One region of the Pseudomonas sp. KH_046_1 genome, then DNA from elsewhere that is predicted to be linked to it. Evidence: predicted binding sites of a transcription regulator. Region 1 holds the regulator's gene; each other region holds the start of a gene.
What was found. The regulator sigma-54, encoded in region 1, starts transcription at its own class of promoters, with help from an activator protein. The targets are predictions, from matches to a motif close to ANTGGCATNNANNTTGCTNT.
Positions count from the first base shown of each region.

Region 2: glnK (P-II family nitrogen regulator) is a predicted target of sigma-54. The motif match lies at 876-895, and genes of this name have one in related genera.
Region 3: glnA (type I glutamate--ammonia ligase) is a predicted target of sigma-54. The motif match lies at 1,923-1,942, and genes of this name have one in related genera.
Region 4: flgB (flagellar basal body rod protein FlgB) is a predicted target of sigma-54. The motif match lies at 1,759-1,778, and genes of this name have one in related genera.

Region 1 covers NZ_CM174481.1:954,385-957,914, reverse strand. Annotated here, with positions in the region: gene lptB (LPS export ABC transporter ATP-binding protein) at 1-293, shown strand, start outside; gene AC3IT9_RS04220 (RNA polymerase factor sigma-54) at 566-2,059, shown strand; gene hpf (ribosome hibernation-promoting factor, HPF/YfiA family) at 2,134-2,442, shown strand; gene ptsN (PTS IIA-like nitrogen regulatory protein PtsN) at 2,455-2,919, shown strand; gene rapZ (RNase adapter RapZ) at 2,922-3,530, shown strand, end outside.
Region 2 covers NZ_CM174481.1:6,162,918-6,166,447, reverse strand. Annotated here, with positions in the region: gene AC3IT9_RS28335 (accessory factor UbiK family protein) at 422-682, opposite strand; gene glnK (P-II family nitrogen regulator) at 1,102-1,440, shown strand; gene AC3IT9_RS28325 (ammonium transporter) at 1,476-2,813, shown strand; gene AC3IT9_RS28320 (secondary thiamine-phosphate synthase enzyme YjbQ) at 3,027-3,452, shown strand.
Region 3 covers NZ_CM174481.1:377,449-380,978, forward strand. Annotated here, with positions in the region: gene AC3IT9_RS01710 (cupin domain-containing protein) at 1-243, opposite strand, end outside; gene glnA (type I glutamate--ammonia ligase) at 422-1,828, opposite strand; gene thiI (tRNA uracil 4-sulfurtransferase ThiI) at 2,157-3,530, shown strand, end outside.
Region 4 covers NZ_CM174481.1:4,869,596-4,873,125, reverse strand. Annotated here, with positions in the region: gene AC3IT9_RS22295 (chemotaxis protein CheV) at 1-581, shown strand, start outside; gene cheR (protein-glutamate O-methyltransferase CheR) at 627-1,454, shown strand; gene flgB (flagellar basal body rod protein FlgB) at 1,821-2,228, shown strand; gene flgC (flagellar basal body rod protein FlgC) at 2,232-2,675, shown strand; gene flgD (flagellar hook assembly protein FlgD) at 2,691-3,413, shown strand; gene flgE (flagellar hook protein FlgE) at 3,445-3,530, shown strand, end outside.

The DNA.
Region 1 (3,530 bases):
GCGTTGAAATCGCCCGCGCCCTGGCCACCAACCCGAAATTCATCCTCCTCGACGAACCCTTCGCCGGCGTGGACCCGATTTCGGTCGGTGACATCAAGCAGATCATTCACCACCTCAAGGCCAAAGGCATTGGCGTGCTGATCACGGACCACAACGTTCGTGAAACCCTGGATATCTGTGAAACCGCCTATATCGTCAATGACGGTCAACTGATCGCTGAAGGCGACGCTGAAACCATCCTGGCCAACGACCTGGTGAAGGAAGTGTACCTGGGCCACGAATTCCGCCTGTAAGACACCGAGGTGCCAGAGCAGTCGACGGGCGCTTGTCTCGATAAAAAATCAACTCTTTTTTATTGTTACAGCGCTCCAGGCAAACCCGACGCTTCAAAGATGTTCAGGAGCCAGCCGGAGCAACCTGTCAACAAAACTTTGCAGCTTTTATTGTTACAGCGCTCTAGGCAAACCATTCAGTTTCAGGCATATAATTTGCTTATGTTTGGCGCCCCGGCGCCCTGTAGTGGATGGCGCATGTGCGCCGGCGAATAAGGTGTTAAGCCCCTGCCATGAAACCATCGCTAGTCTTGAGAATGGGCCAGCAGCTGACGATGACACCGCAGCTGCAACAGGCCATCCGCCTGCTCCAATTGTCGACCCTGGACCTGCAACAGGAAATCCAGGAGGCCCTGGAGTCCAATCCGATGCTCGAACGCCAGGAAGAAGGCGACGACTTCGACAATTCCGACCCCTTGGCCGACAACGCCGAACAAAAGCCCAACACTGACATCCAGGAGCCCTCCTACCAGGAAAGCGCCCCGACGGTTGATAACCTCGATGAAGGTGACTGGAACGAGCGCATCCCCAACGAACTCCCCGTCGACACCGCGTGGGAGGACGTTTACCAGACCAGCGCCAGCAGCCTGCCCAGCAGTGACGACGACGAGTGGGACTTCACCACCCGCACCTCGGCCGGCGAAAGCCTGCAGAGCCACTTGCTGTGGCAGCTGAACCTGGCCCCGATGTCCGACACCGATCGCCTGATCGCCGTGACCCTGATCGACTGCATCAACAATCAGGGCTACCTGGACGAAACCCTCGAGGAAATCCTCGAAGCCTTCGACCCGGAACTGGACATCGAACTGGACGAAATCGAAGCCGTCCTGCACCGCATTCAGCAGTTCGAGCCCGCCGGCATCGGCGCCCGCAACCTGGGTGAATGCCTGTTGCTGCAATTGCGTCAATTGCCAGCCAAGACACCTTGGCTGGCCGAGGCCAAGCGCCTGGTCACCGATTACATCGACCTGCTTGGCAGCCGCGACTACAGCCAGTTGATGCGCCGCATGAAGCTCAAGGAAGATGAACTGCGCCAGGTCATCGAACTGGTCCAGAGCCTCAACCCGCGCCCGGGCTCGCAGATCGAGTCCACCGAAGCCGAGTACGTCGTTCCTGACGTTATCGTGCGCAAGGACAACGAGCGCTGGCTGGTGGAGCTGAATCAGGAGTCGGTGCCACGTCTGCGGGTCAACGCCCAGTACGCCGGTTTCGTGCGCCGCGCCGACACCAGCGCCGACAACACCTTCATGCGCAATCAGTTGCAGGAGGCCCGCTGGTTCATCAAGAGCCTGCAAAGCCGCAATGAAACCCTGATGAAGGTTGCCACCCAGATCGTCGAGCATCAACGCGGCTTTCTGGAGTACGGCGACGAAGCCATGAAGCCGCTGGTCCTGCATGACATCGCCGAAGCGGTCGGCATGCATGAATCGACGATTTCACGGGTGACCACCCAGAAGTTCATGCACACCCCCCGGGGCATTTATGAACTGAAGTACTTTTTCTCCAGTCACGTAAGCACCTCCGAAGGCGGCGAATGCTCGTCCACGGCGATCCGGGCGATCATCAAAAAACTGGTTGCCGCGGAAAATCAGAAAAAGCCGTTGAGTGACAGCAAGATCGCTGGTTTACTGGAGGCACAAGGCATTCAGGTGGCTCGCCGCACCGTCGCCAAGTACCGCGAATCCCTCGGGATCGCGCCTTCGAGCGAACGCAAGCGGTTGATGTAGAGCCACGCCACAGCGTTCCAGTGGTAGATCATCTGATCTACCGCTTTATGCACTGGCAACGAAGGAGAAGCTGTATGCAAGTCAACATCAGTGGACACCAACTGGAAGTGACCGAACCTCTTCGCACCTACATCGGCGAAAAACTCGAACGATTGGAGCGACATTTCGACAAGATCACTAATGTGCAGGTCACGATGACCGTCGAAAAACTGAAGCAGAAAATCGAAGCCACGCTGCATATTCCCGGGAATGAAGTGGTCGCAAACGCGGAACATACCGATATGTACGCCGCGATCGACGCACTCACCGACAAGCTGGATAAACAACTCAAAAAACATAAGGAAAAGACCCAGAGCCTCCTCCAGGGCGCAACCGGTCGTTAACACTCCCTACCCATGATCCGACTTGAAAGTATCCTGACCCCCGGCCGTTCCCTGGTGAACGTGCCGGGAGGCAGTAAAAAGAAAGCCCTCGAACAAATTGCCAATCTGATCGCCCGCGAAGTGCCGGCCCTGGAGATGCAAGATGTCTTCGAGGCACTGATTGCCCGTGAAAAACTCGGCTCCACCGGGTTTGGCAATGGAATCGCTATTCCACATTGCCGTCTCAAGGGCTGTGTTTCGCCCATCAGTGCATTGATGCACCTGGACGCCCCTATCGATTTCGACGCCATCGATGGTGCGCCGGTTGACCTGCTGTTCGTGCTGCTGGTCCCGGAAGCCGCCACCGATGCGCACCTTGAGCTGCTGCGACAGATCGCCAGCATGCTCGACCGCAAGGAAGTTCGCGAAAAGCTGCGTAGTGCTGCAAGCAACGAAGCCCTGTATCAGGTTGTCCTGGACGAGCAAAACGGTCAGTAATCATGCGCTTGATCATCGTCAGTGGCCGTTCCGGCTCAGGTAAAAGTACCGCCCTCAACGTTCTTGAGGACAACGGCTACTACTGCATCGACAACCTGCCTGCCGGCCTGCTGCCGGAGTTGGCCGAACGCGCCTTGGTTCATACCGAGCTGTTACAGCCGCTGGTCGCCGTTTCCATTGACGCGCGCAACCTGCCCAGCCACCTGTCACGCTTCCCCGACCTGCTCGAGGAAGTCCGTGCCCGCCACATCCAGTGCGATGTGCTGTACCTGGACGCCGACGAAGAAACCCTGCTCAAGCGCTTCTCGGAAACCCGCCGACGTCACCCCCTGACCAATGCCAACCGCTCGCTGGCCGAAGCCATCAGCGTCGAGAGCGACCTGCTCGGGCCGATTGCCGACCTCGCCGATCTCAAGATCAACACCACCAGCCTGAACCTGTACCAGCTGCGCGACGCCATCAAACTGCGCCTGCTGAATCAGCCAGAGCCGGGCACTGCGTTCCTGGTGGAGTCCTTCGGGTTCAAGCGTGGCATGCCGGTGGACGCCGACCTGGTGTTCGATGTGCGCTGCCTGCCCAACCCTTACTGGAAACCGGAATTGCGCGAACAG
Region 2 (3,530 bases), 1.1 Mb from region 1:
GGATGCGTATGAAGGAAGCTGCCTCTGTTCGTCGCCAAACGAAAGGGTGGCAGCTGCGCGCGGGTTGGCGAACCGGTGCATCCGGACAAACCGGCAGACCTGAAGGTCTCCCACGCACAGCCGCCATAATTCGAGATGGGATAATTCCCTGAATCGAATGTGGTCGCGGTGCGTCGGATGCTATCCAGGTCGCCAAACCCAGTGCTGAGCATTCAGCTGGGGATGAGCTTAGAGACCGGATACCTAGCGACGCAATCGGACGGCGGTGTGATGTTTGTAGGACGTTGCCGGGATTGTTGCGGGGCTGAAGATCAAAAGATCGCAGCCTTCGGCAGCTCCTACAGATGAAGCGCAAGGTCGTTCCGACCTTCAATCGCGAGCAGGCTCGCTCCCACAAGGGGACTGCATTTCACATCAGAATTTATTCGGTTGGCGGATTCAGCTTCGCTTCCAGCTCAGCCACCTTCACCTCAAGGCTCTCCAACCGCGCCCGGGTGCGCGCCAATACAACCATCTGGCTATCGAATTCTTCCCTACTCACCAGATCCAGTTTGCTGAAGCCGCTCTGCAGCAACATTTTGAACTGGCTTTCGATTTCGGCTTTCGGCAGAGGCGTGTCGCCGCTGAAAAGTCGGGAGGCGGTGCCGGTCAGGGCGTCGAGGAAGTCTTTTGGCGCGAGCATGGGCAATGTCCTGGAAACAATGACGGGCAGTGTATCACGCAGTGTCTATAGTCATTTGCGCAGGCGAAGGGCGCACGCTTTTCGCGCATGGGGACGGACGGCGTCGCACCGTTATTGTGCGTAACCAGGCGAGTGTTGTTGCGATATGGCAGACATCTGCCAGCAAAAGATTGAAAACTATGAGTTTTGTGGAGATGGCAAGGTTTCTGCTTAGATGCTGGTGACCCATGCACTGATGCAGTCGCTGTGACGAATGCAGTGCGCCAAGCGAAACACGGGGAGTGCTTCGTCAGGAGCGGTTAGCTGGCGTCGAACGGGCAGGTAAGGCCGACGATGCGTTACAAAGCCAGGCACTGCGCTTAGACTTGAGTCGGGTTTGTTTTCCTGGGGCAAGTCCACCAATTCGGGAGAGAGTTTTCATGAAGCTAGTCACTGCCATCATCAAGCCGTTCAAGCTGGACGACGTACGCGAGTCGCTGTCCGAGATCGGCGTGCAGGGCATTACCGTCACTGAAGTCAAAGGCTTTGGTCGGCAGAAGGGTCACACCGAGCTGTACCGCGGCGCGGAATACGTGGTCGATTTCCTGCCCAAGGTGAAGATCGACGTCGCCATCGACGACAAGGATCTGGACCGGGTAATCGAGGCCATCACCAAGGCGGCCAACACCGGCAAGATCGGTGACGGCAAGATCTTCGTGGTCAATCTGGAACAGGCGATTCGCATCCGTACCGGCGAAACCGATACCGACGCAATCTAAGCCGCCACAAACCCAACGCCCCAGGAGAAAACAATATGACTCTGCGTAAATTCGCAGGGCTAGGAGCCCTGTTGTCCATCGTAATGCCCAGCCTTGCTCTGGCGGCAGACGAAGTGGCGGCCCCAGTCCTCAACTCCGGCGACACCGCCTGGATGATGACCTCGACAGCCTTGGTGCTGTTCATGACAATTCCCGGCCTCGCGCTGTTCTACGGCGGCATGGTCCGGTCGAAAAACATTCTTTCCGTGATGATGCAGTGCTTCGCCATTACCGGTCTGATCAGCGTCCTGTGGGTCATTTATGGCTACAGCATCGCGTTCGACACCACGGGCATGGAGCAGGGCGTCGTCAACTTCAACTCGTTCTTCGGCGGCATGGGCAAGGCATTCCTCGCCGGCATAACGCCAGCCAGCCTGACCGGCCCTGCGGCGCTGTTCCCTGAGGCGGTGTTCGTTACCTTCCAGATGACCTTCGCGATCATCACCCCGGCGCTGATCGTCGGTGCGTTCGCCGAGCGGATGAAGTTCTCCGCGATGCTGGTGTTCATGGGCATCTGGTTCACCCTGGTGTATGCGCCGATCGCGCACATGGTCTGGTCCGGCAACGGTGGCCTGATGTGGGACTGGGGCGTGCTCGACTTCGCCGGCGGCACCGTGGTGCACATCAACGCAGGTGTAGCAGGTCTGGTTGCCTGCCTGGTGCTGGGCAAGCGCAAGGGTTTCCCGACCACGCCGATGGCGCCGCACAACCTCGGTTACACCCTGATGGGCGCGGCCATGCTGTGGGTCGGCTGGTTCGGTTTCAACGCCGGTTCCGCCGCTGCGGCCAACGGCACCGCCGGCATGGCGATGCTGGTGACTCAAATTGCTACCGCTGCTGCTGCACTGGGCTGGATGTTTGCCGAGTGGCTCACCCACGGCAAGCCTAGTGCACTGGGCATCGCTTCGGGCGTGGTTGCCGGTCTGGTGGCAATCACCCCGGCTGCCGGCACCGTTGGCCCGATGGGCGCGCTGGTAATCGGTCTGGCAGCTGGCGTGGTGTGCTTCTTCTGCGCCACCACCCTCAAGCGCAAGCTCGGCTATGACGATTCCCTGGACGCCTTCGGCGTGCACGGTATCGGCGGTATCCTCGGCGCAATCCTGACGGGTGTGTTCGCTGCTCCGTCCCTGGGTGGCTTCGGCACCGTGACCGACATCGCCGCACAAGTGTGGATTCAGTGCAAAGGCGTAGGCTTCACGGTGATCTACACCGCGATCGCCACATACATCATCCTCAAGGTGCTGGATGCGGTCATGGGCCTGCGTATCAACGAAGAAGAAGAAGCGGTCGGCATCGATCTGGCGCTTCACAACGAACGCGGCTACAACTTGTAAGCAAGCGTATAAAAACCTGCCCGGCTTGCCGGGCATTTTTTTGTCTGGAATTTGTCATTGAAGGCTGAGCTGAAAGGTTTTTTCCTACAGGTTTTACGATGTTTACGTCGGGTGTTTTTGTGCGGCCAAAGGCTTACAGGACTGAAGGAATATTAGGGCCTTTGTTTTTTCCCAGAGCGCGCTAGAATGCGCCCCGAACGTGCGGAGAACTGTATGTGGCAACAGACTCTGATTACCTTGCGGGCGAGGCCCCGGGGCTTTCATCTGGTAACGGACGAGTTACTCGCCGGCTTGCCTGAACTCAAGGCGTGTCGGGTTGGTCTGTTGCATTTGTGGCTGCAGCATACCTCGGCGTCGTTGACCATCAACGAGAACGCCGATCCGGCGGTACGTCGCGACTTCGAACGATTTTTCAATCGTCTGATCCCACAAGGAGCAGACGGCTATGAGCATAACGACGAAGGCCTGGACGACCTCCCGGCGCACTTCAAGGCCAGCGTGCTTGGCTGTCAGCTCAGTTTGCCGATTGCGGCAGGCCGGTTGGCGTTGGGAACCTGGCAAGGCGTTTATCTGGGCGAGCACCGTGATCATGGCGGTGCCCGTAAAGTCCTCGCCACCGTACACGGTGAAGAGGCATAGCCGCTGGTCAGCAGCGGCTGTTGAATTTTTTCCTGCAGCCTTCGACAGAGGGCAAAGCTGGGCTATAACTAATCTGCT
Region 3 (3,530 bases), 580 kb from region 1:
AGCCGCGTTGGGAATCGGATGGGTGTGCCAGGGGAGTTTGCTATTGGCAGGGATCGTGAGTTTGAGCACTGTCAGCTCGGGCGCGGCATCCGGGTAGCGAACGTAAGGTGTGCTATCCCACGACTTGCTGCTTTGAAGCAGGATTTCCCGTTTGATTTCTGTCGATGGGGGTTTTGTGGTGCAGCCCAGAAGGGCGAGGGCGGTGAGAGCGGCCAGTAGCGTCTTGAGTGGGAAGGTTTTCATCATTCCATCCGTTGATTGCAGGTAGTGAACAGGCTACGAGTCATTCAAGTTGGTTGATGCCGGACGATGCTGTGTGTGCCCGAGGAGATGTCGAGTTTCATTGTCGGAAGTTGCCCACAAAAAAGGCCTCCCGAAGGAGGCCTCTTTTTGTCACGCCGTGTGTTGCGGCGCTACCGGATCAGCAGCTGTAGTACAGCTCGTATTCCAGTGGGTGTACGAAGGTACGTACCTTGATTTCTTCTTCGCTTTTCAGGGCGATGTAAGCGTCGATGAAGTCGTCGCTGAAAACGCCGCCTTTGGTCAGGAACGCACGACCTTTGTCCAGCTCTTCCAGGGCTTCTTTCAGGCTGCCGCAAACTTGTGGGATCTCTTTGGCCTCTTCAGGCGGCAGGTCGTACAGGTTTTTGTCAGCGGCATCGCCAGGGTGGATCTTGTTCTGGATGCCATCCAGGCCAGCCATCAGCAGTGCGGCGAAGCACAGGTACGGGTTGGCAGCCGGATCCGGGAAGCGTGCTTCGATACGGCGGGCTTTCGGGCTCGACACGTAAGGAATACGGATCGAAGCGGAGCGGTTGCGAGCCGAGTAGGCCAGCATCACTGGAGCTTCGAAGCCTGGAACCAGACGCTTGTAGGAGTTGGTCGCCGGGTTGGTGAAGCCGTTCAGGGCCTTACCGTGCTTGATGATGCCGCCGATGAAGTACAGGGCGGTGTCGGACAGGCCGGCATAACCTTCGCCTGCGAAGGTGTTCTTGCCATCTTTCCAGATGGACATGTGAACGTGCATGCCCGAACCGTTGTCGCCGTACAGTGGCTTCGGCATGAAGGTCGCGGTGCGGCCGTAAGCGTCAGCAACGTTGTGTACAACGTACTTCAGGGTTTGGGTTTCGTCGGCTTTCTTCACCAGGGTGTTGAACTTGACGCCGATTTCGTTCTGGCCGGCAGTCGCCACTTCGTGGTGGTGAACTTCGACGGTCAGGCCCATTTCTTCCAGTGCGTTGCACATGGAGGTACGGATTTCGTGGTCGTGGTCGAACGGTGGAACCGGGAAGTACCCACCTTTGACGCCTGGACGGTGGCCTTTGTTGCCGCCTTCGATGTCCTGGTCGGACATCCACGAACCTTGTTCAGAGTAGATCTTGAACATGGAACCGGAAATGTCGGACTTGAACTTGACCTGGTCGAAGATGAAGAACTCTGGCTCTGGACCGGCGTATACGGTGTCACCGATAGCGGTGGCTTTCAGGTGCTCTTCGGCGCGCTTGGCGATCGCACGTGGGTCGCGGTCGTAGCCTTGCATGCTCGAAGGCTCGATGATGTCGCAGACCAAGATCAGGGTCGGTTCTTCGGTGAACGGATCCAGGACAGCGGTGGAGTCGTCCGGCATCAGGATCATGTCGGAGGCTTCGATGCCTTTCCAGCCAGCGATGGAGGAACCGTCGAACATTTTGCCGACTTCGAAGAAGTCGTCATCCAGCGCATCGCGAGCCGGCATGGTCACGTGGTGCTGAGTGCCTTTGGTGTCCGTGAAGCGCAGATCAATCCACTTGACGTCATGATCTTTGATGAGTTGAACCGACTTCGACATAGTGTCCTCCGGGTGGCTTCGGGCTAGTAATGGATGCCCTTAAATGTGGGTGATGCCGGCGCGAATACTCTGCCAAGGCAACCTGCCTCACAAGGGAGCAAATTGCATGCCAGTGCCCCAGCATGGGTTTTTTGCCCCAATTTCACGCCTGTCAGGCGGAAAAGTACCTTAAAGCGGAAAATCCCGCCCTACAATGTGGCGTTCATTTCAATAAATGACCTGTTTTGGTGCGCGCAAAACCTTCTGCACATTAACTGGTTAAACCTTGAGCAATTTCCGCTATAATCCGCGCCCCCCTTTTTCGGCAGGCCATGCGCGCGCTGTTTCCATGAAATTAATCGTAAAAGTCTTCCCCGAGATCACCATCAAGAGCCGCCCGGTACGGATGCGTTTCATCCGTCAATTGGCCAAGAACATCCGTGCCGTGCTCCGCGATCTGGACCCGGCCGTGGTGGTGAACGGCGTGTGGGACAACCTCGAGCTGGAAACCCGCGTCAGCGACCCCAAGGCCTTGAAGGAGATGGGCGAGCGCCTGAGTTGCATGCCGGGCATCGCGCATTTCCTGCAGATCGATGAGTACCCGCTGGGCGATTTCGACGACATCGTTGAAAAGTGCAAGCAGCACTACGGTGATGCACTGGCCGGCAAGATCTTCTCGGTGCGTTGCAAGCGTGCCGGCAAGCACCCATTTAGCTCCATCGATATCGAAAAATATGTCGGCAGCCAGTTGCGCCGTCAGTGTGGTGCCGCCGGGATCGACCTGAAAAAGCCGGAAATCGAAGTCCGGATCGAAGTTCGCGACCAACGGTTGTTCGTGATCCACAGCCAGCACAACGGCATCGGCGGATATCCGCTGGGCGCGCTGGAGCAGACCCTGGTGCTGATGTCCGGCGGCTTCGATTCCACCGTAGCGGCCTACCAGATCATGCGCCGCGGCCTGATGGCGCATTTCTGCTTCTTCAATCTGGGCGGACGTGCCCACGAACTGGGCGTCATGGAAGTCGCGCATTTCATCTGGAAGAAGTACGGCAGCTCCCAACGCGTGCTATTTGTCAGTGTGCCGTTCGAAGAAGTGCTGGGCGAAATTCTCGGCAAAGTCGATAACAGTCATATGGGCGTAGTATTGAAGCGTATGATGTTGCGCGCTTCGTCCCAAATTGCCGATCGACTGCACATCGACGCACTGGTCACCGGTGAGGCGATCTCCCAGGTGTCGAGCCAGACGTTGCCGAACCTGTCAGTGATCGACTGCGTGACCGAAAAGCTGGTACTGCGCCCGCTGATCGCCAGCCACAAGCAGGACATCATCGACCTGGCCAACGAAATCGGTACCGCCGATTTCGCCCGGCACATGCCGGAATACTGCGGCGTCATCTCGGTCAATCCGAAGACTGCGGCCAAGCGCTATCGCGTCGAGCATGAAGAGAAAGAATTCGATATGGCGGTACTCGAGCGTGCGCTCGAAAACGCCAAGCTGGTGCCGATCGATCGCGTGATCGATGAATTGGGCCAGGACTTGCAGATTGAAGAAGTCAGCGAAGCGCTGGCCGGTCAGATCGTCATCGACATCCGTCACCCGGATGCCGCTGAAGACGACCCGCTGGAACTCGCTGGCATCGAGGTACAAACGATGCCGTTTTATGCAGTGAACGCTCGTTTCAAGGAACTGGACCCTACTCGCCAGTACCTGCTGTATTGCGAC
Region 4 (3,530 bases), 2.4 Mb from region 1:
AGGAGATCCATCCGCCGCCCAAGGGCACCGGGCGCGATCACTACCTGACGGCGGTGACGCGGGTCGATAACCAGCTGGTCGAAATCATCGACGTCGAGAAGGTGCTGGCGGAAGTTGCGCCGACACCGGAAGCGATTTCCGTGGGCGTGGTGGATGTCGAAACCCAGCACAAGGCGCTTTCGTTACGCGTGCTGACGGTCGACGACTCATCGGTGGCGCGCAAGCAGGTCACGCGTTGCCTGCAAACGGTCGGCGTCGAAGTGGTGGCGCTGAACGACGGTCGGCAAGCGCTGGACTACCTGCGCAAACTGGTCGACGAGGGCAAGAAGCCGGAAGAAGAGTTCCTGATGATGATCTCCGACATCGAGATGCCGGAGATGGACGGGTACACCCTGACGGCGGAAATCCGCAATGACCCGCGCATGCAAAAGCTTCATATCATCCTGCACACTTCGTTGTCGGGGGTATTCAATCAGGCGATGGTCAAGAAGGTCGGTGCCGATGACTTCCTGGCCAAGTTCCGTCCTGATGACCTGGCATCCCGGGTAGTCGACCGGATCAAAGCAGCAGATATCAGCTAGGGGCTCGCACCCCTGGCAGTCAACACGATTTAAGAGGCGGCATCATTGTCTACGGGTAATTTGGATTTCGAACAGTTCCGGGTATTCCTGGAAAAAGCCTGTGGCATTTTGCTCGGTGAAAACAAGCAGTACCTGGTCTCCAGCCGTCTCAACAAACTGATGGAACAGCAAGGCATCAAGTCTTTGGGTGAGTTGGTTCAGCGCATGCAGACCCAGCCGCGCAGCGGTTTGCGCGAGCAGGTGGTGGATGCCATGACCACCAACGAAACCCTGTGGTTTCGTGACACCTACCCGTTTGAAGTCTTGAAGAACAAGGTACTGCCCGAAGCGATTAAGGCCAGTCCCGGCCAGCGCCTGCGCATCTGGTCGGCGGCGTGTTCGTCGGGCCAGGAGCCGTATTCGCTGTCGATGTCCATCGACGAGTTCGAGCGGGTCAACCTGGGTCAGCTGAGGATGGGTGTGCAGATTGTTGCCACCGACCTGTCCGGTACCATGCTGAACAACTGCAAGACCGGCGAGTACGACAGCCTGGCCATCGGCCGCGGCCTGTCACCCGAGCGCCTGCAACGTTACTTCGACCCGAAAGGGCCGGGGCGCTGGGCGATCAAGGCGCCGATCAAGAGCCGGGTGGAATTCCGCTCCTTCAACCTGCTGGACAGCTACGCGAGCCTCGGCAAGTTCGACATCGTGTTCTGCCGCAACGTGTTGATCTACTTCTCCGCCGAGGTGAAGAAGGACATCCTGTTGCGTATCCACAGCACGTTGAAGCCGGGCGGGTACCTGTTCCTCGGTGCTTCCGAAGCGTTGAACGGTTTGCCGGATCATTACCAGATGGTTCAGTGCAGCCCGGGGATCATTTACCAGGCGAAGTGATTGGACTGATTTCATCAAAAACGGGAGTCCTTCAGGGCTCCCGTTTTTTTGTGCCTGATGATTTCTCACAGGTACCACCTACCCCTGTGGGAGCGAGCCTGCTCGCGATGGCGTCCTGACAGTCGAGTTCAGCTTTGCCAGACACACCGCTATCGCGAGCAGGCTCGCTCCCACAGTGGCCGGCGGTGTTCTGAAAGGGTGAGGAGGCGGCAGAAAAGCGGCATGCGGCGGAAAACCGTTGCCGCTTTTCTGGCATTGCCGCGTTGCCATGGCCGGCAAAGCCCCGGTTTCCGGGCTTTTTTGAATTGGCATGGGGCTTGCTAAGTTGATCCTACGAAAAATCAGGTCACCCGAAGGTTTCCCGACATGAGCATCAGCTTCGATAAAGCGCTCGGTATCCACGAACAAGCCCTGGGCTTCCGCGCCCAGCGTGCCGAAGTCCTGGCCAACAACATCGCCAATGCCGATACCCCGAACTACAAGGCTCGGGACCTGGACTTCTCGAAAGTGCTCGCCGAGCAGAACGAGAAAACCAAAAGCGGCACCTTCGCCTTGAACATGACCAACAGCCGTCACATCGAAGCTGAAGGCCTGGGCAATGGCGACGAGTCGTTGCTGTATCGCACGCCGATGCAACCGTCGATCGACCAGAACACCGTGGACGCTCAGCTGGAACAGTCGAACTACGCGGAAAACGCGATCGGTTTCCAGGCCAGCTTCACCCTGCTCAACAGCAAATTCAAAGGGCTGGTATCAGCCCTGCGTGGAGAGTAAGCCATGTCTCTATCCAGTGTTTTCAACATTGCCGGTAGCGGCATGAGTGCGCAGACCACGCGCTTGAACACCGTCGCTTCGAACATCGCCAACGCCGAGACGGTCTCGTCGAGCATCGACCAGACCTACCGCGCGCGCCACCCGGTATTCGCCACCATGTTCCAGGGCGGGCAGAGCGGCGGCAGCGACTCGCTGTTCCAGAGCCAGGATGCCGCTGGCCAAGGCGTGCAGGTGCTGGGTGTGGTCGAAGACCAGAGCAATCTCGAGGCGCGCTACGAGCCGAACCATCCGGCGGCCGATGCCAAGGGTTACGTCTACTACCCGAACGTCAACGTGGTGGAAGAAATGGCCGACATGATTTCCGCGAGCCGTTCGTTCCAGACCAACGCCGAAATGATGAACACCGCCAAAACCATGATGCAGAAGGTCCTGACCCTCGGTCAGTGATAAGGGGCGACTCAGATGAGTGTTACCGATTCCACCAGTGGTTTGAGCCTCAACGACATCCTGGCCAACTCGTCGATCAAGACCAACACTACGACTGACGGCCTCGCGTCCGCAACCGGCAGCGCCACGGGCAACAAGGCGCTGGGCAAGGATGCGTTCCTGCAGTTGCTGGTGACCCAGCTGAAAAACCAGAACCCGCTGGAGCCCCAGGACAACGGCGCGTTCGTGGCCCAGTTGGCGCAGTTCAGCAGCCTTGAAGGCATCACCACGCTGAACAGCACCGTGAGCGGCCTGGCCAGCAACTACAACTCGTCCCAGGCCTTGCAGGCGTCGTCGCTGGTGGGGCGTTCGGTCATCGCGCCGGGCGACAAGGCCGTGGTCGATACCACCAAGAGCCTCAGTGGCACGGTGGTGGTTCCGTCTTCGGTGGCGTCCGCCACCCTGAAGATCACCGACGCCGACGGCAAGACCGTGCGCACCATCGACCTGGGTTCGCAGAAGGCCGGCAACGCCAGCTTCATCTGGGACGGCAAGAACGATGCGGGTGAGACGGTACCTGCGGGCACCTACACCTTCGGCGCCACGAGCACGATCGATGGCCAGTCCGTCGCGTTGATCACCAACCTGCCCGCCACCGTCAACAGCGTGACCATCAGCCAGACCGGCGGTGAGTTGATGCTCAATCTGGCCGGGCTGGGCAGCGTTGCCCTGTCCAAAGTACAAACCATTGGTATGTAGAGCCGACTAACACGGCACAAAGGAGTGGATGATGTCTTTCAATATCGGCCTTAGCGGTCTCTATGCAGCCAATAAACAACTGGACGTGACCGGCAACAACATCGCCAACGTCGCGAC